Regions from separate parts of the Streptomyces sp. P6-2-1 genome, predicted to be linked through region 2. Evidence: riboswitches for the same ligand, from Rfam matches in the RefSeq annotation. Region 2 holds a riboswitch; the other holds the start of a gene.

Region 1 (14,841 bases), 5.0 Mb from region 2:
GGTCGGCGCGGACGGGCGTACCGCTGCCGCGCGTCTCGGCGCTGGTGCCCCTGGACGCCAGGCGTCAGGACGAGGAGCAGACCTGGGGCAACCGCTGCTTCGCGCTGCCGCTCGACCTCCCCGTACGGGCCCCGGCTCCGGCAGGCGGACGCCCGGAACGTGACGCGCCGCTGTGGCGGCTGCGACGGGTCACGGAGGCGACCGCGCGCCTGCGGAGCGAGCCGTGGCGGCAGGCCGTGCAGGACGTGGTGAGGTTCATGCCGGACCGCCCCACCGAGTGGTACATGCGCGGGGTGTTCTCCTCGCGCGTCACCGACATCCTGGCCACGTCCATGCCCGTCGCCGACCACGGCGCACTCGGCGGCACCACGGTGACCGGCACCGCTCTCCTCCCGCTCCTGCTGCCCGGGCACCTCTTCGGCGTCGGTCTCTCGTTCTTCGGCCCCTGGGCGGACGTGTCCTTCGTGACCGACCGCGCGCTGCCGCTGGGGGAGTGCCTGCCCCGCCTGTGGGAGGAGGCCGTGACGGCGCTCGAAGCGGCGGTGGCCCCCGCGGACGCCGCATGAGGCGGGCGAAGGCGGCCGCGCGCGGGCGCGGCCTCCTGCCGGAAGCGGGCGGCCCGGCAGAAGACGGCGCCCTGCCGAACACCGGCGCCCTGCCGAACACCGGCGCCCTGCCGAACATCGGTGCCCTGCCGAACACCGGTGCCCTGCTGAACGTCGGGGGGTTGCACCACTCCTACCGGCGGCACAGCGTCCTGCGCGGTGTCGACTTCGCTCTGCGCCCCGGCGTGCTCGCCGGGATCGTGGGCGAGAACGGCGCGGGGAAGTCGACCCTCCTGAAGGTGCTCTCGGGGGAGCTGAGGCCCGACCGCGGCACCGTCAGGCACCGGGGCAGGTTCGGGTACTGCCCGCAGACCGTCGTGCTCGACGACGCCTTCACGGTGCGGCAGCACCTCCACCTCTTCCGCCGCGCCTTCGGGCTCCGCGACCTGCGCCGGGCCCACGAGATCCTGGAGACGCTCGCGTTCACCGAGTACCTCGACCAGCGCGCCGGACTGCTCAGCGGCGGCTCCCGGCAGAAACTGAACCTGACCCTGGCCCTCATGCACGACCCGGACGTGCTCCTCCTCGACGAGCCCTACCAGGGCTTCGACTGGGAGACGTACCTGCGCTTCTGGGAACTGGCGGGCGCGCTGCGCGACGCCGGGCGCTCCGTGCTCGTCGTCTCGCACCTGGCCTACGACGCGGGGCGGCTCGACGAGTTGTGGCGCCTGAGCGAGGGCCGCCTCCACCCGCAGGACACCCGTCCGGGGGAGGCGACGTGAACGGGCACCTGTCGCTCTTCGCCACCGCGACCCGGTACGCGCTCACGGGCCACGCCCGCAACCGCTTCGCGATGCTGCTCGTGGTGCTCTACATCCCCACCTGGATCACCCTCGCCTACGTGACCATTCCCGACCGCAGGGCACCCTTCAGGCTCCGCGCCACGGGCCGGCTCCTGGCGCCCGCGGGCAACCACCTCACGCAGATCACAGGAGCGCTCAACGCCGTCACCCTGATCGCCGGCTTCATGATGTTCGCCGCCACGTTCACCGGCGGCGCCTTCGACCGGCGCCTGGCGATGGCGGGTTACCCGCGTTTCCACCTCGTGCTCGCCAAACTCTCCGCGCTGACCCTGATCTGCGCCGCGATCTCCGCCTACGCCACGGTGGCCACCGGCATTGCCTGGTCCCCCCGGCAGCCGGTCCTGCTCACCGCCGCGCTCTTCTGGGCCGCGCTGACGTACGGCGCGCTCGGCGTGGTCTTCGGCTCGGTCCTCCGGCACGAGGTGGAGGGGATGTTCGCGATCCTCATGATCAGCATCCTCGACGTCGCCCTCCAGAACCCCCTGTCCAGCTCGGGGTCCGACAGCGCCCTCGTCCGCTTCCTGCCCTCGTACGGAGCGGTGCAGACCGGCATGGCCGCGGCCTTCTCCACGGACTCATCCGCCCGCGGGCTGGAGATCCAGATCCTGTGGTGCGCGGCGGCCGTGTCCTGCGCCTTCCTCGTCTTCCGCCGCCGTACCCGCGACGCGCTCCCGGCCCGTCGCGGTCCCCGCCTCTCCCCAAGGAGCACACCCTCATGGCCCTTCGCCGCACCCTCCGGAGCACCGTCATCGCCGCCGCCGTCCTCTCCGCCTCCGTAGTGACCGCCTCCGTAGTGACCGTCCCTTCCTTCGCACACGCGGCACCGGAGGCACACGCGGCATCGGAGTCACACGCGGGCCCGGGGGCACACGTCGCACCGGAGGCACGCGCCGGGCTGGGGGCGCTCGCGAGCCGGGCGCCGCTCGCGGCCCCCCTGCCGCCCGCCTGCCAGGACGCGCTCCTGAAGACCCTCGACAAGTTCCCCGTCGCGTACTTCACCGTGCCCGAGAAGGCGAAGAACGCGCTGTTCGCCGAGGTCGGGGCGCTGAGCGAGGCGGACCAGGAGGCACTCACGCAGCCCGCCTGCACGGCATGGAACAACTGGGCCACGGCGAACGGCCAGGCGGTGGCGACGGATCTGGACGAGCGGTACAGGAGGACCAGCGGCGCGGTGTGCGTCAAGTTCGCCACCTCATCCGTCGGCACACTCAAGAAGTTCGCGCCGCTGGTCCCCGAGAGGACGCGGGGCCTGGAGACGGTGGCCAAGAAGGTCTGGACGAATGCCATGAGCAAGCTCTCCGCCGAGGCCACGAACGCCGCCTGCCGCAAGGCGTACGACGGCGCGAAGGCGGGCTGGTAGTCCCGGTCGGTACGGGGCGCCCGGAGCCGCGGCCGACGAGCGGACCGCCTCCGCGCGCCCCACCGGTGAACTCCCGTATTCCAACGTCCTGTTGAGTCACGCCCGGCGCCGGTTCATGGTGTCCGCGCGGGGTGCGCCGATTGCCGGGGGCGGAGGGAGGGGGTAGGTTGGGCAGCCCTCGTACGAGGGACGCTACGACTCCGCGGGGGCGCGGGAGGCAGGGGGACTCGTCGTGGTCACGATCGGCTTGCTGCTGGGCGTGCTGGTGCTGTTCGGGGTGTTGCTCGTCGCCAAGCTGCTGCGCCGCCCGCACTCCCGTACGGAGGACGCCGAGGGCTTGCGCCTCGAAGCGAAGGCCCGCGGCGAGGCGGCCGCGCACCGCTCGCGGTACGGCTCCCACTTCGTCCACAACACTGTCGTCCCGCCCAGGGGCGACCGCAGGCCCTGAGCGTCAGGGACGCCGCGCGTACGGCGCCGGTCGCGTCCTCCCACCGGGACGGCGACCGGTTACCGGTCACTTCGTGACGGCCTTCGCCTTCGTCAGCCAGCCCGCGAGGCGCTTCATGTACGCGGCCTGCGAGACGTAGTCCATGCCCGAGGACTCCCAGGTGTGGACCTGTCCCGAGGTGAGCGCGGGTGCCTCGGCGAAGGTGGGCTGCTTCTTCAGGTCGGCGGTCTGGTAGCCGTCCTGCGAGAGCAGGAGCAGGTCGCCGCCTATCTTCCCCGCGTTCTCCCAGCTGTAGTTGCCCCAGTAGTAGCCCTTGGGCTTCGGGACGGTCATCGGGACGCCGATGTCGCGGTACAGGCGCAGCGCGGGGTCGTCGGCCGGCCGGGCGACGCTCACGCCGTCCGCGTCGGCGTACAGGACGGTGACCTTCGCTTCCGTGTTCCCGCCCGCCTCGGCGAGCGCCTGCTTCGCGCTGTCGAACTTCTTCTTCGCGGCGGCGACCACGGCCTTCTTCGCGCCGACCGCCGTGGCGAGCGCGGTGGTGCGTGCGATGACCTTCGCGCCGTCACCGCCCATGTAGAGCGAGACGACGGGGGCGATCTGCTCGACCTGCTTCTGCTGCTCCAGGTTCTTGAAGCCGTACGAGGGCTGGGTCTTGTCGATCGTGCCCTTGGCGTCGGTCGGGTAGACGTTGGTGACGATGAGGTCGGGCTTCGCCGCGGCGAGCTTCTCCAGGTTGATCGCCCCGTACGTCGTGCCGACCGGCGTGACGCCCTTGGTGTCGAGACCGGCGAAGCGCTTGTCCTGGGTGATCGAGCTGTAGCCGAACGAGGCGACGGGCTCGACCCCGTAGTTCATGAACGACACCAGCACGTCGTTGAGCCCGGCGATCCGCCGCGGCCTGTGGTCGAGCTTCACGGTCTTGCCGAGATCGTCCTTGAAGGTCCACGGCCCCGACGCGGCCTTCGCGGCCGATGAGCCGTCACCGGAGGAGCCGTCGTCGGAGGAACAGCCGGTCACGAGGAGCGCCGCCGCGGTCAGGACGGCCACGGCGGCGGCACGGGGTGCGCCGAAGCGGGGGAGGTTCATGAAAGGTGAGGCTAACCTAAGTAACTGAGCGGCGTGTCACCGGGCACCCGCTCCCACCTGCTCCTCCGCGCCCGTCCGGCTGCCCGCTCCCTCCCGCTCCTCCGCGCCCGTCCGGCCGCCCGCTCCCTCCCGCTCCTCCGTCTGCGCGCGCGTTCCGGCCGCCTCGTCGTCCGCTTCCGGCACCACCAGCGGAGTCCCCGTCGCCGGGTCGGGCACCACCCGTGCCCGCAGGGAGAAGGCGCGCTCCAGGAGCGCGGGCGTCAGCACCTCGTCGGGCGTGCCGTCCGCGACGATCCCGCCCTCGTGCAGCACCACGAGCCGGTCCGAGTACCGTGCCGCCAGCGACAGGTCGTGCAGCACCATCACGACCGTCGTGCCCTGCTCGCGGTTGACGCGCCGCACGAGGCGCAACACCTCCAGCTGGTGCGTCAGGTCGAGGTACGTGGTCGGCTCGTCCAGGAGCAGCGTGCTCGCCTCCTGTGCCATGACGAGGGCGATCCAGGCGCGCTGCCGCTGCCCGCCGGAGAGCGAGGCGACATCGCGGCGCGCGACCTCGGCCAGGCCCGTCGCAGCGATGGCCCGCTCCGCCACCTCCGCGTCGTGCGGCGTCCACGGGCGGGCCCAGCTCTGGTGGGGGTTGCGGCCGCGCATGACGAGGTCGCGCACGGTCGTGCCTGCGGGGGCCACCGGGCTCTGCGGCAGGATCGCGAGCCGCCGCGCCACCTCGCGCCCCGGTACGCGCCGGATGGGTGTCCCGTCGAGCAGCACCTCGCCGGAGACCGGCCGCAGGAGCCGCCCCAGCGCCTTGAGGAGCGTGGACTTCCCGCAGCCGTTCGCGCCGAGGAACGTCGTGACACTCCCCGCTTCGAGCGACAGGTCGAGCCCGTCGATCACGGTCCGCCCGTCGTACGCGAGCCGCAGGCCGCGCGCTTCCAGGACGGGCCCTGTGGCCTTCGGAACGGTCATGCCGACGTCATCTCCTTGCGGTGCCGCACGAGCAGCCAGATCAGGTACGGGGCACCGGCCACGGTCGTGAGGATTCCGACCGGCACCTCCCAGGGGAAGAGCGTGCGCGCGACGAGGTCGGCGCCGAGGACGAGGGCCGCGCCGAGCAGCCCGGAGAGCGCGAGCGGAGGCCGCGCGGCGCGGCTCACGCGTACCGCGATCTGCGGCACGACGAAGGCGACGAAGCCGACCGGGCCCGCCGCGGCGACCGCGCCCGCCGTCAGCAGCACGGCGAGTGCGATGACGAGCAGCCGGTGGCGGCGCACCGCGAGCCCGACGCCCGTCGCCACGTCGTCGTCGAGCTGACCGAGCGCCAGCGCGGCCGAGGTGGCGAGGGCGAGCGGCAAGCCGGTCCCCGTCGAGACGAGCAGCGGCCACACGCTCGTCCACGACGTACCCGACAGGCTCCCGACGAGCCACTCCGACGCGGCGGTCGCCTGCGTGATCTGCGCCTTGACGAGCAGATAGCTCGTGAGCGCGTCGAGCGTGGCCCCGACGCCGATCCCGACGAGCACGATCCGGTAGCTCTGTGTCCCGCCGCGCAGCCCGAGCCCGTACACGAGCACCGCCGCGAGCAGCGCGCCCGCCGTCGCCGCCGCGGGGACGGTGCCGCCGAGCACGGCCGCGCCCATCGCGTACCCGCCGCCGCCCAGCACGATCGCGGAGACCGCGCCGAGCGAGGCCCCCGAGGTCACGCCGAGGATGTCGGGCGTCGCGAGCGGATTGCGCGTGAACGTCTGCGTGAGCGCGCCCGCCACGCCGAGCGCGAGCCCGGCGAGCGCACCCGTGAGGGCGCGCGGCAGCCGCAGCGTCACGACGAGGAAGTGGTCGGTCGGGCTGCCGCCCCCGGTGAGCGCGCGGGCCACGGTGAGCGGCGGGAGAGCCGTCGCGCCGACGGCGACGGAGGCGACGAGGAGCGCGAGGGCGAGCCCGAGCGCGACGAGCGTCACCACGAGGACGCGGGGGCGCCAGGCGAGCCCGACGGGCCCGATCAGCACGCCGGTACGGGGCGTGACGGGCCGTGTGCCGGTACGCGGCGTGAGGCCGTCCGGCCCCGCGGGTGCCCGTACGCCGTCGGCGGCCCGTTCCCTTACCCGGATGTCGTGTCTCACAGCGCCACCAGCGATCTGCGGCGTGCCACCGCGACGAAGACGGGACCGCCGATCACGGCGAGCACGATGCCGACCTCGATCTCGGCGCTCCCTGCGACGAGCCGCCCGACGACATCGGCGGCGAGGACGAGGACGGCCCCGACAAGCCCGGCCGCGGGCAGCGCCCAGCGGTGCGCGGTGCCGACGAGGGCGCGGGCGACGTGCGGCACCGTGAGGCCCACGAAGCCGATGGGGCCCGCGACGGCGGTCGCCGCGGCGGTCAGGAGGGTGAGCGAGAGGAGGCCGACGACGCGGGCGCGCGGCACGTTCTCGCCGAGGCCGTGCGCGACCTCCGTACCGAGGGACAGGTTGTCGAGCGCGCGCGCGTTGAGCGCGGCGAGGAGCAGCCCGGCGACCATGAACGGCCAGGTGGAGGTGAGGACATCGGTCTGCCGCCCGGCGAGCGAGCCGACGACCCACAGCCGGTAGGCGTCGAGCGAATCACGGTCGGTCAGCGTGAGGAACGAGGTGAGCGCGCCGAGGAGCGCGGAGACGGCCGCGCCCGCGAGGGCGAGCGGTACGGGGCTCGCCGTGCCGCTGCCCGCGACGGTGATGCCGAAGACGGCGACGCTCGCGAGGGCGGCCCCCGCGAGCGCGAGCCACACCGTCGCCCCGCCGCTCCGTACGTCGCACACGTACGCGCCGAGCACGACCGCGAGCCCGGCGCCCGCCGAGACGCCGAACAGGCCGGGGTCCGCCAGGGGGTTGCGCGTGTGCCCCTGCATCACGGTCCCCGCGACGCCGAGGCACACGCCGACGAGGGCGCCGAGCACGGTGCGCGGTACGCGCGAGCCCCACACCACGGAGTGGTCGGCGCGCGAGCCCGAGCCGGTCAGGCCGTCGAGCACGGCGGAGACCGACAGGTGGTTGCTGCCGAGCAGGAGACTCGCGACCGCCATGAGGAGCAGCAGGAGCGACAGGAGAACGAGTGCGCCCCCACGGCGGGGGGCGAACACAGGGTGAGGCTTGGGCACGAAGTCAGCTTAGGCTAGCCTAATTCCGTGGCGAAGAACCCCCGGCTGATGCCGAAGAACCCGACCCTGTTCCGCGGAGAGGTGCTGCGCGGCACGCGACTCACCCCGTCCATGCACCGCGTGACGGTGACCGGCCCCCAGTTCGCGACCTTCCCGTACCAGGGCTACGACCACTGGTTCAGGCTCTTCCTGCGCCTCCCGCACCAGACGGGCTTCGAACTGCCCGAACTCTCGGGACAGCGCTGGTGGGACCCGTACTTCGCGCTCCCCGAGGAGATCCGGCCGCACTGCGCCAACTACACCGTCGCGGGCTTCCGCGCCGAGACGGGCGAGCTGGACATCGACTTCGTCGTGCACTGCGGCCCCGGCGGCGAGCCCGAGGGCGCGGCGGCGATCTGGGCCTGCTCCGTCGCGCCCGGCGACCCCGTCGCGCTCTACGACCAGGGCATCGTCTTCGACTGCCCCGAGGACGCGAGCGAGGTCCATCTCGTCTCCGACGAGAGCGGCCTTCCCGCCCTCGCCGGCATCCTGCGCTCGCTGCCCGCGCACACGCGGGGCCGTGCCCTCATCGAGGTGCCCCTCGCCGGTGACCGCAGGGAACTCGAAGCGCCCGACGGCATCGAGATCACCTGGGTCGTACGGGACGACGCCCACGCCGTGCCGGGCGAGGCCGCCCTCGCGGCGCTGCGCCGCCACGAGTCCTTCGCCGCGACGGGCTACGCCTTCGTCGTCGGCGAGTCGAAGCTCGCCACCGAGGGACGCCGCCACCTGCACCGCGCGGGCCTGCCGAAGGACCGCATCACGTTCTCGGGCTACTGGAAGCACGAGCGCGCCAAGGTCGCCGAGACGGTCTGAGCGCGGCGACCCGAAGGGCCGGGGGCGGGCCCGGGCCTCCCGTGCGGCGTCCGCCTCAGCGCGCGCCCCGCTCCCACGCCGCCACGTAGGCGCGCGCCGCCGCCTCCGGGTCCGCGGCCGCGCAGATCCCCGAGACGACCGCCGCGCCCGCGGCGCCCGCGCGGCGCAGCGCGGGCAGGTCGCCCGGCACCACGCCGCCGATCGCGACGGCGGGGGGCAGCCCCGGCGGAGTGAGCAGGCGCGCGAAGCCCTCGACGCCGAGCGCGGGCGGCGCGTCCGCCTTCGTCGTCGTCGCGTGCAGCGCGCCGACACCGACGTGGTCGACGGGTGCCGCCGAGGCCGCCGCCAGCTCCTCCGGCGTCGCCGCGCTCAGGCCGAGCAGCGCGTCCGGGCCGATCAGGTCCCGTACCGCGGCGACGGGCAGGTCCGACTGGCCCACGTGGACGCCGTGCACGCGCGCCCCGGCGGCCCGGGCGGCGAGGTAGACGTCGACGCGGTCGTTGACGAGGAGTGTCACGTGCGCGGGCAGCACCCCGGCCACCGCGCGCACCTGCTCAAGGAACGCCCGCCCGCCCGCGTCCTTCTCCCGCACCTGCACCGCGGTGACCCCGCCGGCGACGGCGGCGGCGACCGTCTCGGCGACGGTCCGCCCGCGCGCGGCGCACTGCGCGGTGTCGGTCACCAGGTACACCGACAGATCGGGCCTCACGACAGCGCCGCCCGCGCCACGAGGTCCGCGTCCCGGAGCGCGGCGAGCGCGTCGAGGAAGCGGACCGCGAAGGTCCCGGGTCCTGGGCGCCCCTCGCCCGCCGACTCGGCGGCGACCGTGTACGTCGTCACCGCGGCCACCGTCGCCGCGAACGCGTCCTCGGTGACGGCGGTGAAGGCCGCCATCACCGCGCCGAGCGCGCAGCCCCCGCCTGTCACCCGCGTGAGCAGCGCGTCCCCGTTCGCGATCCGCACCGTGCGCGCCCCGTCCGTCACGAGGTCCACGGGGCCCGACACCGCGACGACCGCGCCGCTCGTACGGGCCAGCTCGCGCGCCGCTTCCGCGGCCTGCTCGACCTTCTCGGCCGCGTCCACGCCGCGCCCGCCCGCCCCGGCACCGGCGAGCGCCAGGATCTCGGAGGCATTGCCCCGTACGACCGCGGGACCGAGTGCGAGCAGTTCGTGCGCGAGCGGCGTACGCACCGGGAGCGCGCCGATCGCGACCGGGTCGAGCACCCACGGCGTGCCCGCCTCGCGCGCCGCCTTCGCCGCCTCCGTCATCGCGGCGCGCTGCTCGGCGTGCGGCGTACCGAGATTGACGAGCACTCCGCCCGCGATCCGTGCGAACGCGTCCGCCTCGCCGGGGATGTCCACCATCGCGGGCGAGGCCCCGAGCGCGAGCAGCGCGTTCGCCGTGAAGTTCGTGACGACCGTATTGGTCAGGCACTGCACGAGCGGCTCGGCGCCGCGCACCCGCGCGAGCGCGGCACGGGTGGCTTCCAGATGGTCCGTGGTCATGAGGGCACTCCAGAGGGGGGACGGGGATCAGGCGGCGGCACGGGGCTCACGCGGCGGCGCGCCGGGTGCGCAGCCGCAGCGGCGCGTAGACGAGCAGTGCCACCGCGAAGGCGACGTAGTACGCGAGGTCGGCGCCGTGCAGCGCGTCGGCGACCGGGCCCGCGTACAGCGAGGTGTTCATGAAGGGCACGGCGGCGCCGAAGCCCACGAGGAAGGCGAGCGGCGCGGGCCACCACGGCACGGGGCGCGCGCTCTCGGCGGCGAGGTCGAGCCCCGCGGTCGTCCGCCCCGTACCCGCGTGCCCGGTACCCGTGTGCCCCGTACCCGTATGCCCCGTACCTGCGTGCCCGGTACCCGTGCGGGCCCGCTCCCTCGCCCGCGCGCGCCAGTCCACGACGACCACGGCGACGAACCCGGGAATCCAGTAGCCCACGAAGAGCAGCACGTTCTGGAAGCGCGCGGTCGTGTCGGCCGCGTGCATCCACAGCACGAGCGGGAGCCCGAGCGCCGCCGCGCCCGCGGCGGCGAGCGGGCGCGGGACGCGCACGCCCACCGTCTGGAGCGCGAGCGAGCCGCTGTAGTCGTTCATCGCGTTGCTGCACAGCGCGGCGAGCGCGACGGCGAGCAGCCCGAAGGCGCCGAGCCAGCCCCCGCCGAGCAGCTTCTCCACGCCGCCCGCCGTCTGGTCGGTGAAGACCGAAGCGCCCCACAGGCCGAGCGTCTGGACGACGACGAAGGACAGGCTCACGCCGAGCAGCGTGTACCAGAACATCCGGGTGCGCGAGGTCTCCGTCGGCAGATAGCGGCTGAAGTCGCTCGCGTAGGGGGCCCAGGACAGCGACAGGCTCAGCGCGACCGTGCTGGTCAGCATGATCGCGCCGAAGCGGTCCATGCCGTGCGCGCTGCCCGACGTCGTGGGGCTCACGCCGTCGAGCATCTTCACGGCGAGGACCACGAAGGCCACGGCGAGGACGAAGGACATGAGCTTCTGGAGCCGGTGGATCGCCTCGTAACCGAGCGCGCCCACGAGCCCCTGCCCGGCCATCATGACGAGCACCCCGAGCCAGAACGGCCAGTCGAAGAGACGCGCGAGCGCGTCCCCGCCGAAGAGACCGATGAGCGCGTCCCACGCGATCGAAGAGAGCCACTGGAGGATGCCGGGGAGCACGACGGCGGGCCCGAAGGCGAGCCGCGAGAGGGGGAGCTGACCGGCCCCGGTCCTGCTGCCCCACGTACCGAGGTACGCGACGGGCACAGCGCCGAGCAGCGTGCCGGCGACGACAGCCGCGAGCGCCGTCGCGAAGTCGAGACCGAGGACGATGCCGAGCGTGCCCGTGAAGACGCCTGTCATGGTGAGGTTCGGCGCGAACCACACCGTGAAGAGCCGGCCGGGACCGCCGTAGCGCCGGTCGTCGGGCACGGGCGCGATGCCGTGCGCCTCGACGCGCAGATCCCCCGGGGCCTCGGGCATCCGGCCGCCGAAGACCCGGGCGGCCTGCTGCGGAGCCGCGCCCTCCGGGGCGCGACCGGGGGCATGCGGCAATGACATGGAAGACATCCCTCCGCCAGTACGAGCTGGTTCAGGTTCGACGGGTGTGATCTCAGCCCCCTGGCGGGGCACCCCGTGTCCGGTGTGGGGCAAGAGTAACGCGCCCGGTGAGCGAGCCCCCGCGGGGCTCGGAGGGCAGGGCCCGGGGCGGAACCCGGGGAGAGCGCCTCCGGCGCAACGGGGGACCGGCCCTGTCACGCCCGCCCCGCCGCGCGGCGGAATCGCGGACTCCGTGCGCCGGGGCGCCCCGTATGCGCTCTCGTGCGTCACTCGCGCCGTCGGCAAGGTGGATGGGCCCGGCCCCGGGGCCCGCCGTTCGGGCCCGCCGCGACCCAGTCCACTCCCGAGGAGCTGCCGCATGCCCGCCAGCGCAACGCAGAGCGGGGGCGCGGGCTTACCCGCGGCCCACAGCGCACCCCCCACGCTCGGTGTCGAGGAGGAGTTCCTGCTGGTCGACGCCGAGACCCTGGTCCCTGTCGACGCCGCCGAACGGGTACTCGACGTGCACCACAGGCTCCACCCCAAGGGCGCGGTGACGGTCCCGCAGCGCGAACTCCTCAGCAGCATGATCGAGACCACGAGCCCGGTGTGCGCGGACCTGCCGGAGCTGCGCGCCGAGGTCGCGGCCGCCCGCGAGCGCCTCGTCGAGGCGGCGGAGAAGGCGGGCTGCCGCGTCCTCGCCCACGGCACCGCCGCCCGCCACGCGCCGCCCCGCACCCCCACAGCGGCCCCGCACTACCGCGATGTCTCCGGGCTCTACCAGCTCCTCGCCCGGGGCACCGAGACCTGCGGCTGCCACGTCCACGTCGGCGTCCCCGACCGCGAGGCCGCAGTGCACGCCCTCGACCACCTCCGCCCCTGGCTGCCCGTGCTGCTCGCGCTCTCGGCGAACTCCCCGTACGAGCACGGCGTCGACACCGGCTTCGCGAGCTGGCGCACGATGGTCCTCTCGCGCTGGCCCACGACACAGATCCCGCCGTACTTCGCCGACGCGGCCGACTACGACGCGACCCACCGCAGGCTCTTCGCGACCGGCGTACTCCCCGAGCGCGCCCGCAACGCCTACTGGCTCGCGCGCCCGTCGGCGCACGTCCCGACCCTGGAGGTGCGCGTCGCCGACGTCATGCCGACCGTCGGCGAGGTCGCCGCGCAGGCCGGGCTCACGCGGGCGCTCGTGGTGACGGCGCTGCGCGAACGCGCGGCGGGCCGCGTCCCCGCGCCCGTCCCCGCGCACGACGTCGCCGCCGCACTGTGGACGGCGGCGCGGTACGGGGTCGGCGGTTCGCTCGTCCACCCGGGGAGCGGTACCGCGGTGCCGGCGGGCGAGGCGGTCGCCGCGCTGCTCGACCACGTCGGCGAGGCACTGGCCGACCTCGGGGACGAGGAGGAGGTCACCGCGGTGGTACGGGACGTGCTCCGCCGGGGCGAGCCCGCGCGGCGCCAGCGGGCGGTGGCGCAGGGACCGGGGGACGTGGGGGAGTGGGGGGTGGTGGGCTGACGGGGGAAGCGGGGCGGACGGGGTGCGGGGGGCACGGAGGGAGGGGGGCGGGGACACGGGCGGACGGAGGTGCGGGACCGCGCTGTTCCGGCCCCGGTTGGCACGGAGTGGTGCCCCGGCCACCTCGGGCGGCCGGGGCACCACGTGCGGCGGGGGTCGTTCCGCCGAGGTCGCGCAGGGGGTTTACGGGAAGGTCAGCGACCAGCCGTTGATGCTCCCGGTGTCACCCGAGTAGACGTCCTGCACCTTGAGCTTCCAGGTGCCGTTGGCGGCGACCGAGGAGGCGTTGACGGTGTAGGTGGCCTTCACGTTGTCGGCCGAGTCGGAGGCGTTGGAGCCCTTGAGGCGGTAGCTCGTGCCGTTGGGGGCGACGAGGTCCACCACGAGGTCACCGCGGTAGGTGTGCGTGATGTCCACCGAGACCGACAGGTTCGACGGCGCGTTGCCGCTGCGGCCCGTCACCGCGACGGAGGAGGTGACCGCCGAACCGGCGTCCGGTATCGCGACCTTGGTGGTGGACGAGAAGACCGTCCCGCCGGGCGTGCCCGGGTCCGTGCCGCCCCCCGAGCGGGCGCCGACGTTGATCGCCGCCCAGGCGTCCTGCACCGCCTTGTACTCGGCCGAGGTCGCCCCGTAGAGCGAGGAGGCCGCCGCGAGCGTCCCGGTACGGGCGCCCGCGTAGTTGGTGGTGGAGGTGAACTGCGTGGTGAGCGCCTTGTACCAGATCTGAAGCGCCTTGTCCCTGCCGATGCCGGTGACCGGAAGGCCGTCGTACGTCGGCGAGTTGTAGCTCACCCCGTTGACGGTCTTGGCGCCGCTGCCCTCCGAGAGGAGGTAGAAGAAGTGGTTCGCGGGCCCGGAGGAGTAGTGCACGTCCTTGTTGCCGAGCGTGGACGACCAGTTGTCGGCCGATGCGCCGTCCTTGCTGGGCTTGTCCATGTAGCGCAGCGGGGTGCCGTCGCCGTTGATGTCGATCTTCTCGCCGATGAGGTAGTCACCCGGGTCGGTCGCGGTGTTGGAGTAGAACTCCACGCCGGTGCCGAAGATGTCGCTCGTCGCCTCGTTCAGCCCACCGGACTCGCCGCTGTAGTTGAGGCCCGCGGTCACCGAGGTGACGCCGTGGCTCATCTCGTGGCCCGCGACGTCGAGGGCGGTGAGCGGCGCGGCGTTCCCGTACCCGTCCCCGTACGTCATGCAGAAGCAGCTGTCGTCCCAGAACGCGTTGACGTACTGGTTGCCGTAGTGGACGCGCGAGTACGCGGCCACGCCGTCACCGCGGATGCCGTTGCGTCCGAAGGTGTCCTTGTAGAAGTCCCAGGTCTCCTGGGCCCCGTAGGCCGCGTCGGCCGCCGCGGTCTCGGGCGTCGTGCCCTTGCCGTCGCCCCACACGTCGTCGGGGCCCGAGACGAGCGTGCCCGTGCCCGAGGTCTTGTTGGCGAGTGTGTACGTCTTGTGCCCGCCGCGCGTCGCGTCCGTCAGGTTGTACGTGGACCCGGACTTGGTGGTGGTGATCGTCACGGTGCCGCTGTACTGCGTGTTGGCCGTGCCGTTCTCGATGCCCTGGTACTCGTACAGCTTCGCGCCCGTCGCCGCGTCCGTCACGACGTGCAGTTCGTTGGGCGTCCCGTCCTCCTGGAGCCCGCCGATGACGGTCTCGTACGCGAGCACCGGCTTGCCCCCGGCGAGCCACACCACCTTGCGCGGCGCCTGGTCGGTCGCCGGCTTCGCGGCACCCTGCGCCTTCGCCGCGCCGAGCGCCTGCTCTTGCGCGGTCGCCGCGGGGACCTTCGCCGTGGTCCTCACACCACTGAGCTTCGCCTGCGAGGCCCGTACGACCTTGCCGGTCGCGCCGGCCGGGTCCGTGGTGACGACCAGGTCGCCGCCGAGCACGGGCAGCCCGTCGTACGTGCGCTCGTAGCGCGTGTGCAGCGTGCCGTCCTGATCCTTGATCACATCGCGGACCACGAGCTTTTCCTGAGCGCCGAGACTCAGCTCTTC
Region 2 (14,841 bases):
AGTGGAGCAGTTCTTCGAGCAGCCAGGCGTGGGCGGCGTCGCGCACTCCTTCGTGCCGGATGAGCATCTGGGCCTGGTGCGCGACCTCGGCCCAGGACAGGTGCCAGAGCGCGACCTTGTTCCTGCGCCGCTTGTCGACCCGCACGTCGACGAGCGGACTGCCCTCAAGGGCCACGTCGTTGGAGAGCGTGACGACCGCCTCGTAACCGCGCCGGCTCGCGATGTCCGCGTACGCCTGGACCTGTTCGGCGCGCAGCGAGTTGCCGTTGGTCTTGGTCTCGACGAGAGCGGTCCACAGTTTGCCCGCGCGTTCCACGCGGATCACTCCGTCGGGACGGCGCGGTGAGTCGCCGTGCGGCAGCGACACCTCCGTGAAGGTCTCCATCCGTCCCGCGGGCGCGCCGAAGCCGGCGGTGAGCCGCCGCCCGAACTCCGGCACCTGCGCCATGACGGCGAGCAGCACGGACGTGGCCCGTGTCTCCCGGTCCCCGTCGCTCTTGAGCGCGGACGCGGGGAAGAGGCGCGCGCCGCGCCAGGACTCGCTCTCGGCGAGGGACTTCACGGGTACGGCGGCTCGGGTGATCTTCTTCTTGGCGGTACGGGGCCGGGCCGGGCGTGCCGGGCGCGCCGGGCCTTCCTCGGCGGCGCGCGGGGCGGGGACGGGTGCGGGCGCGGTCGGGGGCGCGGTCTCGGCGCGCGGCGGGTGCACGGGCGCGGGCGCCTCGGCCGTGGCGTCCGTGGCGTCCGTGGTGGCGGTGTCCGTGGCGTCCGTGGTGGCGGTGTCCGTCCGTTCCCCGCCGGAGTGCTCGGGTTCCGGTGCGGCGGCTGCCGTCTCCGCGGCGGCGTCGTCGTCGATGTCGACGCCGTGGTCGGTGACCAGCGCGGCGAAGCCGCCCTCGTAGCCCTGCCCGACCGCACGGAACTTCCAGGTCCCGGCGCGGCGGTACAGCTCGCCGAAGATCAGCGCGCTGACCGGGCCCGGGTCCTCCACCGGGTAGCTGAGCAGGGGGTCGCCGCCGCCGTCGCTCAGTGTCAGGCGTACCCCGTGGAGTTCGTCGAAGCGCAGTTCCCCGTACCGGCTGGCGGCGATGAGCACGGTCGTCACGTCCGCGGGGACGGCCGTGAGGTCGCAGCTGATCCTGTCCTCGCTCCCCTCCCCCACCGGGGTCTTGCCGAGCAGCTGGACGCTGCCGTCGACGGCGCTGGGGTTGTTGTAGAAGTACAGGTCCGTGTCGCCGCGCACCTTGCCGTCCGCGCCGAGCAGCAGGACCGAGACGTCCGCGTCCCCCTCGCCGTCGGGACTCTCCCAGCCGAGGCCGGCGATGACCGTTCCCGTCTCCCCGTCGGTGAGTTCCCCCAGACCGACGTTGGCTCCCTTGATCATGTGCTGCACGCGGCCCTCCACGCCTTCACCCCCACCCGGCACGAGGTCCCCCCTCTCCCCGCCGCGCGCGTCGCGATGTGAACACACGGAGGAGTCCGGGTGAAGACGGTGATTGTATCGGCCACTTGGGACAGCGGGGGCGCAATCGGATTCTTGGGACGGGGACTTGCGCTCGGCGGCGCGCGTGCCCGGCGGCCCGCCCCCGTCTTCTGTGCTTGGCGCCTCCTCGTTAGGCTGTCCCGCGCACACCGCGGGAGTCCGGGCGGACCGGGCTGAGAGGGGGGCTGCGGCCTCCGACCGTATGAACCTGATCCGGGTCATTCCGGCGAAGGGAGGGGGCTTTGTGGCCAGTGGTTCCGATGTCGTCGTGGTCGGGGGCGGGATCGTCGGGCTCGTGACGGCGTGGCGGGCCGCGCTCGGCGGGGCGCGGGTGAGCGTGGTCGATCCCGAGCCGGGGGGCGGGGCCGCGCTCGTGGCCGCGGGGATGCTCGCCGCTGTCACCGAACCGCACCACGGTGAGGAGGCGTTGCTCGCGCTCGGTCTCGCGTCGGCGCTGCGGTGGCCGGAGTTCGCCGCCGAGCTGAGCGAGGCGAGCGGCCGTGATCTCGGGTACCGCGCCTGCGGGACGCTCGCCGTCGCGCTGGACACCGACGACCGCGCCGAACTGCGCGAGCTGCACGCCCTGCACACCCGCCGCGGACTCGACTCGCAGTGGCTGACGGGGCGTGAGTGCCGCCGCCTGGAGCCGATGCTCGCGCCCGGGATACGGGGCGGGCTGCGCGTCGAGGGCGATCACCAGGTCGATCCGCGCCGCGTCGTGGCGGCGCTGCTGCTCGCCTGCGCACGCGCCGGGGTGGAGTTCCTGCGAACGAGGGCGGCGCGGCTCGTGGTGGAGGCCGGCCGGGCGCGCGGGGTCGTGCTCGCGAACGGCGGGCGCGTGGAAGCGGCGCGCACGGTGCTCGCCGCCGGATGTTTCAGCACGGACCTGGCGGGTGTGCCGCCCGAAGTCGCCGTGCCCGTACGGCCCGTGAAGGGGCAGGTGCTGAGGCTGCGGATGGACGGCGCGTACGCGGGCTTCCTGCGGCGCACGGTGCGCGCGGTCGTACGGGGCGGGAGCCTCTACCTCGTGCCGCGCGAGAACGGTGAACTCGTGGTCGGCGCGACGAGCGAGGAGCGGGGCAGGGACACGACGGTCACGGCGGGCGGCGTGTACGCCCTGCTGCGCGACGCGCACGAACTCCTCCCCGGTATCACCGAACTCGCGCTCACCGAGACCCGCGCCGGGCTGCGCCCGGCCTCGCCCGACAACGCCCCGCTCCTCGGCCCCACCGCGCTCCCCGGACTGCTCCTCGCGACCGGGCACGGCCGCAATGGCGTCCTGCTCGCCCCCGAGACGGGCGCTGTCATGGCGTACGCCCTGACCCACGACGCGCTGCCGGATGCCGCGCGCCCCTTCACCCCCCAGCGATTCGTGAGAACCCCGGAGCCCGTGCTGTGAACCTCGACCTGACCGTGAGAGTCAACGGCGCCGAGCGCGCCGTCGCCCCCGGCACGACGCTCGACGCGCTCGTCGCCGGGCTGAGCCGGGCCCGTACGGGCGTGGCCGCGGCCGTCAACGAGACGGTCGTGCCGCGCGGCGACTGGCCGGGGACCGTGCTGGTGGCGGGGGACCGCGTCGAGATCCTGACCGCTGTGCAGGGAGGCTGAGGATTCATGGGCGACGATCCCTTCGTTCTCGGCGGCACCACGTACGGCTCGCGTCTGATCATGGGCACGGGCGGTGCCCCGAGCCTCGACGTCCTGGAGCGCGCGCTGACCGCCTCGGGCACGGAGCTGACGACGGTCGCGATGCGCCGCCTGGACCCGGGCACGCAGGGTTCGGTGCTCTCGGTGCTCGACCGGCTCGGCATCCGCGTGCTGCCGAACACGGCGGGCTGTCACACGGCGGGCGAGGCGGTGCTCACGGCGCGGCTCGCGCGCGAGGCGCTCGGCACGGATCTCGTGAAGCTGGAGGTCGTCGCGGACGAGCGCACGCTCCTGCCCGATCCCGTGGAGCTGCTGGACGCGGCCGAGGTCCTCGTCGACGACGGGTTCACTGTGCTCCCGTACACGAACGACGACCCCGTGCTGGCGCGGAAGCTGGAGGACGTGGGCTGCGCCGCCGTGATGCCGCTCGGCTCTCCGATCGGTTCCGGGCTCGGCATCCGCAATCCGCACAACTTCCAGCTCATCACGGAGCGGGCGCGGGTCCCCGTGATCCTCGACGCGGGCGCGGGCACGGCCTCGGACGTGGCGCTCGCGATGGAGCTGGGCTGCGAGGCGGTGATGCTCGCCTCGGCCGTGACGCGGGCGCGGGAGCCGGAGCTGATGGCGCGCGGGATGCGGCACGCGGCGGAGGCGGGGCGCCTCGCCCACCGCGCGGGCCGCATCCCGCGCCGCCACTTCGCCGAGCCCTCCTCGCCCGAGGAGGGCCGCGCGGACCTGGACCCCGAACGCCCGGCGTTCCGAGGCGCGTGACGGGGGCGTGACGGGGCGGGGGCGGCAGGCGGCGAGGGGCCGCCCCGGGCCCGTACCGCCTCACCTCCCGCCGCGCGCCGCCCCCGTCAGGTGGTCCCTGTACTCCTGGAAGGCGTGCCACCCCGTCGTGTCCCCCGGCCCCATGAGCGTCCCGTCCCCCGTGTCAAGGGCGCGCGCCCCGAGCGCGTCGGCGATGCGCAGGACGACGGGGAGCACGTCGTCCCCGCCGCCGCGCACGTGGAGCATGACGGTGCCGACAGGCTCATCGGAGCCGATGTTCAGCTCGATGGACCAGCCGGGGCCTTCGAGCACCCCCCACGCGGGGTCGGAGAGGTCCGCGTCGGGGACGGCTCCGGCGAGCGCGGTGAGCACGTCGGCGCGCGGCCCGAGGGGAAGCCCCGTGGCGTCCTGGGGCAGTTCCTCCAGCGCGGCGCACCCGTCGGGCGGCCGCAGCACCAGCACGTCCCAGCTCATTCCAGTTCCTTCCGTCCGGCCACGTGGAGGGCGGGCGACAGCGCCCGGTGACCGGGTCCACAGTGCCACCCGCCGCTGACACCGCGTGACACGGCCGCCCCGGAGGGCCCCGCGCGGCCCCGTAGACTCGCCGCGTGGACACAAGGCCGGCCGATCAGAATGCCTCGCTCGTCGGGAAGGTCCTCGACGGGCGGTACCGCGTGGACGCGCTCATCGCGGCAGGGGGCATGTCGACCGTGCATCGCGCGGTCGACCTGCGCCTGGACCGGGTGGTCGCGCTCAAGGTCATGCACCCGGGACTCGCGACGGACGCGGTGTTCGTCGAGCGGTTCATCCGCGAGGCGAAGTCGGTGGCGCGGCTCGACCACCCGAACGTGGTGAGCGTCTTCGACCAGAACGCGGACGGCGCCTGCGTGTACCTCGCGATGGAGTACGTGCCGGGCTGCACGCTGCGCGACGTGCTGCGCGAGCGCGGGGCGCTGAGCCCGCGCGCCGCGCTCGACATCCTGGAGCCCGTGCTCGCCGGGCTCGGCGCCGCGCACCGCGCGGGCCTCGTGCACCGCGACATGAAGCCGGAGAACGTCCTGATAGGGGACGACGGCCGCGTCAAGGTCGCCGACTTCGGTCTCGTACGGGGCGTGGGCACGGCCTCGCAGACGACGGGCGCCGTCCTCGGCACCGTCTCCTACCTCGCCCCCGAGCAGATCAGTGACGCGGCGGTCGACGAGCGCGCCGACGTGTACGCGTGCGGCATCGTGCTCTTCGAGATGCTGACCGGCGGCAAGCCGCACCTCGGGGACACGCCCGCGCAGGTCCTCTACCAGCACCTGAACACCGATGTCCCGGCCCCTTCGGGCTTCTTCCCCGGGCTCGACCCGGCCTTCGACGCGCTCGTCGCCGCCGCCACGGCGCGCGCTCCCGAGGGCCGCCCGCGCGACGCGGTGGCGCTGCTCGCCGCCGTACGGGACACGACGGCGCACCTCGATCAGGCGGCGCTCGACGCGGAGCCCCCGGCGGCGCGCGCGGGCGGGCACGACAACGCCGAGGACCGTACGAGCGTGCTGCCGCGCGCGCTGACGCTGCCCCGCCCCGGCGCGGCGGCCGGGGACGTGCGGCACACGAGCGTGCTCCCTTCGCCGCTCCCGCCGAAGACCTCCGGGGGCGTGGGACGGCCCCGGCGCAGGCTGTGGTCGGCCGTCGTCGTCGCCGTCGTCGTGCTGTGCGGGGGCGCGGGCGTCTGGTACGTCAACGCGGGGCAGTTCACGGAGGTCCCGCGCGTGCTCGCGAAGAGCGAGCGGGAGGCGAAGGGGCGGCTCGACAAGGCGGGGCTGCGGGTCAAGGACGTCAAGGGCCGCTACAGCGCGACCGAGCCGCGCGGCACCGTGCTCGGCACGGACCCGGCCCCCGGCGCGCGCATCCGCGACCACGGCGAAGTGACCCTGACCGTCTCGCTCGGGCCCCGTACGGTCGACGTGCCCCGGCTCACGGGCAAGACCCTCGCCGAGGCGCGCGCGGCACTGCGCGGGCGCGGGCTCGACCCCGGCCTGGTCACGCGGCGCTTCGACCAGGACGTCAGCCAGGGCGCCGTGATCGGCACCGAGCCGCAGGCGGGCGAGAGCGTGAAGGCCGGTTCGGCCGTGCGGATCACCGTGAGCAGGGGCGCGCCCGTGGACGTACCCGATGTGAGCGGCAAGGACGAGGCGGAGGCGCGCGAGGAGCTGTCCGACAAGGGGCTCGACGTGAAGGTCGCGGCGGAGCGGGTCTTCTCCTCGGAGGCCGACGAGGGCGCGGTCGCGAAGCAGTCCCCCGCACCGGGCAAGCGGCTCGCGGCGGGCGACACGGTGACGCTGACGCTCTCCAAGGGGCCCGACCTCGTGGAGGTCCCCGACGTGGAGGGCAAGCAGGAGGACGAGGCGAAGGGGCTCCTGGAGGAGGCCGGGTTCAAGGTGAAGGTGTCCCGCTGGTTCCTCGGGCACACCGTGTGGGACCAGTCGGTGAGCGGCGGGGACACGGCACCGCGCGGGAGCACGGTGACGCTCCGCGTGCGCTGACGCTGCGGGGCGGTGGCGATCCGGGGCGGTGGCGATCCGGGGCGGTGGCGATCCCGGTGCGCCGACGGTCCGCGGCGGGATGCGGTCCGGGACGGGCGGCGGGCCGGGACGGGCGGCGGGCCGGGACGGGCGGCGGGCCGGTGCCCCTGCGCGACCGCGCCCGCACACCTGAACGGTTTCTTCACGAAAGCCGTTCTCCGCACCCGCGCTCCACAGGGCAGACTCTTCCTCTCGGCCTCCACAGGAGAGGCCGTTTCGTGTGGGGGGAACCATGCGTCTGCGTACTGTCGCCGCGAGTGCCGTACTCGTCCTGGGCGCGGGGGTCACCGCGACCGCCTGCGCGTCGTCGGACGGCGGCCCGGCGAGCGAGGGACGTACGGGGCACACCGCCGTCCGGCCCGTCGACGCCGATCCCTGCGCCGCGGCCGATCCCGGCCCCGCGTGCTCGTTCGAGGCACCGGCCGACTGGACGATCGAGGAGGCGAAGCCGAGGAGCGGACCGCCGGACGGGTTCCCCCGGGACGCGTCCCCCGAGGGCTCCCCCACCCCGGCGCCCGACCCCGGCTACGCGCAGATCGACATCGGCGAGGGGACCGCGGCCTCGCCGCCTGTGCTCCCGTAGGGCATGTCACCCTGGACGGGTGAACACCCACACCCGTCACCCCGTCGGCGCGCACGTCCCCGTCGCCGGGGGCCTCGCGAGGACCGGCCTCCCGTACGCACGCGCCCTCGGCGCCGAGGCCGTGCAGGTCTTCGTCGCCAATCCGCGCGGCTGGGCCACGGGCCCGGGGGACCGGGCGCAGGACGAGGAGTTCCGCACGCGCTGCGCGGCCGAGGGCCTCGGCGCGTACGTGCACGCCCCGTACCTCATCAACTTCGGCTCCCACACCGAGGCCACCGTCGAGAAGTCGGTGGCCTCCCTGCGGCACTCGCTGCGCAGGGCGCGCGCGATCGGCGCGCGCGGTGTCGTCGTGCACACCGGCTCGGCGACCGGGGGCCGCACGCGCGAGGTCGCGCTCGCGCAGGTACGGGAGCGGATGCTGCCGCTGCTCGACGAGCTGGACCACCCGGACGACCCGGACCTGCTCCTGGAGCCGACGGCGGGGCAGGGCGCCTCGCTGTGCGCGCGGACGGGGGACCTGGGCCCGTACCTGGCGGCGCTCGACGCGCACCCGAAACTCGGCGTGTGCCTCGACACGTGCCATGTGCACGCGGCGGGACACGACCTGAGCGCGCCCGGCGGCGCGAAGCAGACGCTGGACCTGCTCGTGGACGAGGTGGGCGAGGGACGGCTCAAGCTCATCCACGCCAACGACTCGAAGGCGGCGGCCGGCTCGCACCTGGACCGGCACGAGAACATCGGCGCGGGCACGATCGGCACGGATGCCTTCGCCGAGTTGTGCGCCCACCCCGCGACGGCGGGCGTCCCGCTGATCATCGAGACGCCGGGCGGCGAGGCGGGACACGCCGCGGACGTGGCGCGCCTCAAGGAACTGCGCGGCTGAGCACGGCCGAAGGGCTCACCTCCCCGGCCCGTGACCGCCGAAGGGCCCACCACCCCGGCCCGTGACCCGCCGGAGCGCTCACAGTCCCGGCCCGTCCCCCGCCTCCTCCTGGTAGGAGTACCGCTGCTCGCGCCAGGGGTCGCCGATGTTGTGGTAGCCCCGCTCCTCCCAGAAGCCGCGCCGGTCGGCGGTCATGTACTCGACGCCGCGCACCCACTTGGGGCCCTTCCAGGCGTAGAGCTGCGGGACGACGAGCCGTACCGGGTAGCCGTGCTCGGCGGTGAGGGGTTCGCCGTCCTTGTGGGTGGCGAAGACGGTGCGCGGCGCGGCGAAGTCGGCGAGCCGCAGGTTGGCGCTGTAGCCGTACTCGGCCCACACCATGACGTGCGTGACCTGTGGCGAGGGCGGTACGAGGTCGAGCAGCGCGCGGGCCGGGACACCGCCCCACTCCGCACCGATCATGCTGAACCGTGTCACGCAGTGCAGGTCGGCCTCGACGGTGGTCCAGCCGAGCGCGGTGAAGTCCTCGTGGTTCCAGCCGCGTTTGTCGCCGTCCGCCGTCGCGCCGAAGACGCGGAACTCCCACCGCTCGGGCCGGAACTTCGGCACGGGCCCGTAGTGGGTGACCGGCCAGCCGCGCTGGAGCCGTTGCCCCGGGGGAAGCCGGGCCGCTTCGGGGGAGGGCCCGCCCGCGGAGGCCGTGACGTCCCTTCCGTCCTCCGCCCGGCTTCTCTCGCTCTCCGCCTGGCCCATGCGGCCATCCTGACAGACCGGACGGGGTGCCGCCGAACGGGCGGGCGTTACCCGAGTGGCTTCGGGGGCAGACGTGACTAAGCGTGCACTTACTGGACGCTGCGGAACCGGTGATGCGACGATGCGCGCGTTCCGTAGCCGGTCGGCCACCGGACGTACCCGCCGCCTAGTTGTACTCCTGGAAGGAGCCCGGACGATGCAGGGCGACCCCGAGGTCATCGAATTCCTGAACGAGCAGCTCACGGCTGAGCTGACGGCGATCAACCAGTACTTCCTGCACGCGAAGCTGCAGGACCACAAGGGGTGGACGAAGCTCGCGAAGTACACGCGCGCCGAGTCCTTCGACGAGATGCGCCACGCGGAGATCCTCACCGACCGCATCCTGCTCCTCGACGGGCTGCCGAACTACCAGCGGCTCTTCCACGTCTCGGTGGGGCAGACGGTGACGGAGATGTTCCGGGCCGACCGGCAGATCGAGGTCGAGGCGATCGACCGGCTGCGGCGCGGGGTCGAGCTGATGCGCGCCAAGAACGACATCACGTCGGCGAACGTCTTCGAGGCGATCCTCGCGGACGAGGAGCACCACATCGACTACCTGGAGACGCAGCTCGACCTCATCGAGAAGATGGGCGAGCCGCTGTACCTGTCGACGGTGATCTCGCAGGAGCAGCCGGACCCCTCGGGCCCGGGCACGAGCGGCTTCTCGACCGACTGAGGCGGCGGGGTACGGGCCCGGAGGACTCAGGCGGCGTCGTCGAGGCGCGCGCCCTGTGCCGGGAGCCGCGGCAGCGGCGCGGGAGCCTGTGCGAGCGGTACGGGGAGCCGCGCCGGTGCGGGGGCGGTCCGCGTGTCCGGCACGGGCAGGAACACCGGCTCGTCGCGGTCGGCGGCCTCCCTGCGCGGGCAGGCGCCGCGGCCGAGGAGGGCCTGGATGCGGCGGACGCACCCGCCGCAGTCAGTCCCCGCCTTGCAGGCGGAGGCGATCTTGCGGGGCGTGACGGCCCCGCTCTCCGCGTGCGCGCGCACGTCCGCCTCCGTGATGCCGAAGCACGAGCACACGTACACGCGGGTCACCTCCTGCCGAAAACCGCCGGACCGTCCGGGCCGGGTGCCTCCCTGGTCGGGGGACCTACCCACCCGCCCTGCTGAGGCAAACCTAACCTAACCCTGCCGGAGCCCGGCGAGGAACCCCGGATACGCCGATGGGGCACGGATCACAGGCGATCCGTGCCCCACGCGTGTTCCGGCGGCGGCCGCCGGTCCTGTCACCTCACTGCGAGCGGTACATCTCCGCGACGAGGAAGGCGAGGTCGAGCGACTGGCTGCGGTTCAGGCGGGGGTCGCAGGCGGTCTCGTAGCGCTGGTGGAGGTCGTCGACGAAGATCTCGTCGCCGCCGCCCACGCACTCCGTGACGTCGTCGCCCGTCAGCTCCACGTGGATGCCGCCCGGGTGGGTGCCCAGCTCCTTGTGGACCTCGAAGAAGCCCTTGACCTCGTCGAGCACGTCGTCGAAGCGGCGGGTCTTGTGGCCCGAAGCCGCCTCGAAGGTGTTGCCGTGCATGGGGTCGGTGACCCAGGCGACGGTGGCGCCCGAGGCGGTGACCTTCTCGACGAGCGTCGGGAGCTTGTCGCGGATCTTGTCCGCGCCCATGCGCACGACGAAGGTCAGGCGGCCCGGCTCGCGCTCGGGGTCGAGGCGCTCGATGTACTGGAGCGCCTCCTCCGGGGTCGTCGTCGGGCCGAGCTTGACGCCGATGGGGTTGCGGATCTTCGAGGCGAACTCGATGTGCGCGCCGTCGAGCTGGCGGGTGCGCTCACCGATCCACACCATGTGCGCCGAGACGTCGTAGAGCCGCCCGGTGCGCGAGTCGACGCGGGTGAGCGCCGACTCGTAGTCCATGAGCAGCGCCTCGTGCGAGGAGTAGAACTCGACGGTGCGGAACTCCTCCGGGTCGGTCCCGCAGGCCCGCATGAAGTTCAGCGCGTTGTCGATCTCGCGGGCGAGCTGCTCGTAGCGCTGGCCCGAGGCCGAGGTGCGCACGAAGTCCTGGTTCCAGGCGTGCACCTGGCGCAGGTCCGCGTAGCCGCCGGTGGTGAAGGCGCGCACGAGGTTCAGCGTGGAGGCCGAGTGGTGGTACATGCGGCGCAGGCGGTCCGGGTCGGGGACGCGGGCGGCCTCCGTGAAGTCGAAGCCGTTGACGGAGTCGCCCCGGTAGGTGGGGAGCGTCACGCCGTCGCGGGTCTCGGTGTCCTTCGAGCGGGGCTTGGAGTACTGGCCCGCGATCCTGCCGACCTTCACGACGGGCACGGAGGCCGCGTAGGTGAGGACGGCGCCCATCTGGAGGATCGTCTTGAGCTTGGCGCGGATGTGCTCGGCGGTCACGGCGTCGAAGGACTCGGCGCAGTCGCCGCCCTGGAGGAGGAACGCCTCGCCGCGGGCGACGGCTCCCATCCGGGTGCGCAGCTCGTCGCACTCGCCGGCGAAGACGAGCGGGGGATACGACTCAAGGTCCGCGACGACTTCGCGCAGGGCCTCGGCATCGGGGTACGTAGGCTGCTGCGCCGCGGGCAGGTCTCGCCAGCTCGCCTTGGTGGCGAGGGCGTCAATATCAGCGTTCACGGTCACACGGGCCACCATACGGGGTCCTTATGCGCGACCGACGGGGGCGGCCGAGGTGTGAGACAACGGTTCCGTCGTCTGGACGCGCGCCGTTTTTCCGGTACCCTCCCCCTCATGTTCGCGACTCTTTCCATGTGGTGGTGGTCCGCTCCCTAGCGGTCCATCTCTGTCGCGTACGTCGCGAGAAGGCCGCCCGAGGGCGGCCTTCGGTGTTTCCGGGGCCGGGCCCTCAGCGGCTCCCGTCCTCCCCCGGAAGGAACCCGATGTCCACCACAGCCCAGGTGCTCGCACGTCTCGCCTCGCCCTCGGCCCCGCCCTTCGCGCTGCTGCGGCGCCGTACACCGGGGCAGTCGCAGGACACCGTCGAGGTACTGCTCGGACAGGTGCGCGAGGTGGCACGGCTCGCGGACATCCCTGACGAGGACGCCGCGCACCCGGTCCTCGCTCTCGTGCCGTTCGGGCAGATCAGGGAGCGCGGCTTCACGGTGCGCGAGGACGGGACGCCGCTCGCGGTGCTCGTCGCCGAGGAGACGCACCGGCTGCCGCTCGACGAGGTGCGGGAGCTGCTTCCCGCGAACCGCCCTGCGATCGTCGACCACGGCTTCGACCAGGACGACGCGGCGTACGCGGCGACCGTCGGGCGGGTGCTGCGGGACGAGATCGGCGCGGGCGAGGGCGCGAACTTCGTGGTGCGCCGTACGTACCGGGCCGAGATCCCCGGCTTCGCCCGCCGTGACGCGCTCGCGCTGTTCCGGCGGCTGCTCGTGGGCGAGCGGGGCGCGTACTGGACCTTCGTCGTGCACACCGGGGAGCGCACGCTGGTCGGCGCGAGCCCCGAGGTGCACGTGCGGATGACGGGCGGGACGGTCGTCATGAACCCGATCAGCGGCACGTACCGCTATCCGGCGGGCGGCCCGGACGCGGAGGGCCTGCTGCGTTTCCTCGCGGACGCGAAGGAGACCGAGGAGCTGTCGATGGTCGTCGACGAGGAGCTGAAGATGATGGCGACCGTCGGCGACCTCGGCGGGGTCGTCGTCGGGCCCCGCCTCAAGGAGATGGCCCACCTCGCGCACACCGAGTACGAGTTGCGCGGGCGCTCGACGCTGGACGCGCGCGAGGTGCTGCGCGAGACGATGTTCGCCGCGACGGTGACGGGCTCCCCCGTGCAGAACGCCTGCCGGGTCATCGCGCGCCACGAGCCGGACGGGCGCGGCTACTACGCGGGCGCCCTCGCGCTCATCGGGCGCGACGCGTCGGGCGCGCAGACGCTCGACTCGCCGATCCTGATCCGTACCGCCGACATCGACGCGGCGGGCCGGCTGCGTGTGGGCGTCGGCGCGACGCTCGTGCGCGGCTCGGAGCCGTACGGCGAGGTCGCCGAGACGCACGCGAAGGCCGCGGGGGTGCTGACGGCGCTCGGGGTACGGGACGCGGCGGCGCGGCGGCCGGGGGCGGCGCCCGCCCGGCTCGCGGACGACCCGCGGGTGCGGGCCGCGCTCGACGGGCGCCGCGCGGGGCTCGCGCCGTTCTGGCTGCGGCTGCGCGAGGCGCGGAGCGGGGAGCCGCGGGCGCGGGTGCTCGTCGTCGACGCCGAGGACACGTTCACGGCGATGCTCGCGCACGTGCTGCGCGCGACGGGCTGCGAGGTGACCGTACGGCGGCACGACGAGCCGGGCCTGCGCGAGGCGGCGCTCGCCCACCGGGGCCCGGTCGTGCTCGGTCCCGGGCCCGGCGACCCCGCCGACCACGACGACCCGCGGATGCGCCGCCTCGGCGCCCTCGCGGACGCGCTGCTCGCCGGGCACCGGCACGGCGTGCTCGGCGTGTGCCTGGGCCACGAGCTGCTCGCGGAGCGCCTCGGCCTCCGTATCGTCCGCAAGGAGGTCCCCCACCAGGGCGCACAGACGGAGATCGACCTCTTCGGGCGCCGCGAGACGGTCGGCTTCTACAACAGCTTCGTCGCCCACTGCGACGACGAGGCGGCGGCGGAACTCGCGGCCCACGGCATCGAGGTGAGCCGCGACACCGCGAACGGCGAGGTGCACGCGCTGCGCGGCCCGGGCTTCGCCTCGGTGCAGTTCCACCCGGAGTCCGTGCTGAGCCTGGACGGGGTGACTGTGGTGCGGGAGCTGGTCAGCCGGATTCTGGTCCCCGCGCCTGGGCGCGCGGCACGATGACGTTCGGTGTGCGCCGCCCCGCCACCCAGTCCCGCACGTTCTCCAGGGTCGTGGCGATGATCTGCCCCACGGCCTCCTCGGTGTAGTACGCCTGGTGCGAGGTGACGATGACGTGCGGGAACGTCATGAGACGGGCCAGCACGTCGTCGTCCACGCCCTCCAGGGACTTGTCGAGGAAGAACAGCCCGCTCTCCGCCTCGTACACGTCGAGCCCGACCCCGGAGAAACGTCCCTTGCGCAGCTCGCCGACGAGCGCCTCCGTGTCGACGAGCCCGCCCCTGCTGGAGTTGACGAGGAGCGCGTCGTCCTTCATGAGGCGGAGGGCCGCCGCGTCGATGAGGTGCGCGGTGGTGGGCAGGAGCGGCACATGGAGGCTGATGAGGTCGGACTCGCGCAGGAGACGTTCGCGGTCCACGTACTCCATGCCGAGGGCCAGGCAGTCCGGGTTCTCGTGGACGTCCCAGCCGAGCAGCCGCATCCCGAATCCGCGCGCGATCGTCGCGAAGGCGGCACCGATCCTGCCGGTCCCGATGACGCCCGCGGTGCGGCCGTGGAGATCGCGGCCCATGAGGCCCTGGAGTCGGAAGTCGAAGTCGCGGGTACGGGTCGACGCGCGGACCAGGTTCCGGTTGACCGTCAGGGCGAGGGACCAGGCGAACTCGGCGACGGAGTACGGGGAGTAGGTGGAGACGCGGTAGACGGTGAGGCCGAGGCGTTCGGCGACGTCGAGGTCGATGTTGTTGAAGCCGGTGGAGCGCTGGGCGATCATCTGCGTGCCGCCGACGGCGAGGGTCTGGAGCGTGGCGGCCCCGAGGTCGGCGTTGACGCTCGTCGAGATGACCTCGTACCCGTGCGCGATGGCGGCCGTGTCGGGCGTGAGGAACACCTCGACGCAACGCACGTCGAAGTGCCCGGCGAACGCGGCCTCCAGCAGGGGTCGTTCGTCGGGTTGCACCCCGAAGGCGAGAATCTCCACGTCAGCTCCCTGCGTCGGACGGTCGGGCCACGGTGCCGGGCGCGCGTTCCCAGGGGGCCGTCAGGCCGGGTCGTCCAGCCCCTGCTCGATCGCGTACCGCACCAGCTCCACGCGGTTGTGGAGCTGCAACTTGCCCAGCGTGTTCTGCACATGGTTCTGCACGGTGCGGTGCGAGATGACGAGCCGCTCCGCGATCTGCTTGTAGCTCAACCCCTTCGCCACGAGCCGCAGCACCTCCGTCTCGCGGTCGGTGAGCCGCGGCGTCTCGGGACGCGTGCCGGAGGAGGCGCGGGCGGGTGCGGGCTCGGCGGCGAGCCTGCGGTACTCGCCGAGGACGAGACCGGCGAGCCCGGGCGTGAAGACCGCGTCGCCGACGGCCGTACG

What was found. Region 2 has a riboswitch for thiamine pyrophosphate ahead of thiO (glycine oxidase ThiO). Riboswitches for the same ligand answer to the same signal wherever they lie in the genome.
Region 1: linked by a shared signal. The riboswitch ahead of ACQYWQ_RS27460 (purine-cytosine permease family protein) and the one ahead of thiO (glycine oxidase ThiO) in region 2 are both predicted to bind thiamine pyrophosphate.

The regions. Positions count from the first base shown of each region.
Region 1 covers NZ_CP192513.1:6,502,533-6,517,373, forward strand. Annotated here, with positions in the region: gene ACQYWQ_RS27400 (wax ester/triacylglycerol synthase domain-containing protein) at 1-566, shown strand, start outside; gene ACQYWQ_RS27405 (ATP-binding cassette domain-containing protein) at 728-1,327, shown strand; gene ACQYWQ_RS27410 (ABC transporter permease) at 1,324-2,187, shown strand; gene ACQYWQ_RS27415 (hypothetical protein) at 2,124-2,768, shown strand; gene ACQYWQ_RS27420 (hypothetical protein) at 3,001-3,216, shown strand; gene ACQYWQ_RS27425 (ABC transporter substrate-binding protein) at 3,283-4,305, opposite strand; gene ACQYWQ_RS27430 (ABC transporter ATP-binding protein) at 4,342-5,271, opposite strand; gene ACQYWQ_RS27435 (FecCD family ABC transporter permease) at 5,268-6,422, opposite strand; gene ACQYWQ_RS27440 (FecCD family ABC transporter permease) at 6,419-7,435, opposite strand; gene ACQYWQ_RS27445 (siderophore-interacting protein) at 7,463-8,290, shown strand; gene thiE (thiamine phosphate synthase) at 8,346-8,999, opposite strand; gene thiM (hydroxyethylthiazole kinase) at 8,996-9,796, opposite strand; gene ACQYWQ_RS27460 (purine-cytosine permease family protein) at 9,843-11,345, opposite strand; TPP riboswitch at 11,337-11,431, opposite strand; gene ACQYWQ_RS27465 (carboxylate-amine ligase) at 11,704-12,843, shown strand; gene ACQYWQ_RS27470 (M4 family metallopeptidase) at 13,027-14,841, opposite strand, start outside.
Region 2 covers NZ_CP192513.1:1,477,763-1,492,603, forward strand. Annotated here, with positions in the region: gene ACQYWQ_RS06515 (TerD family protein) at 1-1,384, opposite strand, end outside; TPP riboswitch at 1,625-1,735, shown strand; gene thiO (glycine oxidase ThiO) at 1,752-2,882, shown strand; gene thiS (sulfur carrier protein ThiS) at 2,879-3,091, shown strand; gene ACQYWQ_RS06530 (thiazole synthase) at 3,098-3,901, shown strand; gene ACQYWQ_RS06535 (hypothetical protein) at 3,962-4,375, opposite strand; gene pknB (Stk1 family PASTA domain-containing Ser/Thr kinase) at 4,510-6,426, shown strand; gene ACQYWQ_RS06545 (hypothetical protein) at 6,698-7,048, shown strand; gene ACQYWQ_RS06550 (deoxyribonuclease IV) at 7,068-7,931, shown strand; gene ACQYWQ_RS06555 (sulfite oxidase-like oxidoreductase) at 8,010-8,684, opposite strand; gene bfr (bacterioferritin) at 8,881-9,399, shown strand; gene ACQYWQ_RS06565 ((2Fe-2S)-binding protein) at 9,426-9,749, opposite strand; gene ACQYWQ_RS06570 (class II 3-deoxy-7-phosphoheptulonate synthase) at 9,955-11,322, opposite strand; gene ACQYWQ_RS06575 (anthranilate synthase family protein) at 11,568-13,481, shown strand; gene ACQYWQ_RS06580 (2-hydroxyacid dehydrogenase) at 13,438-14,457, opposite strand; gene ACQYWQ_RS06585 (response regulator) at 14,518-14,841, opposite strand, start outside.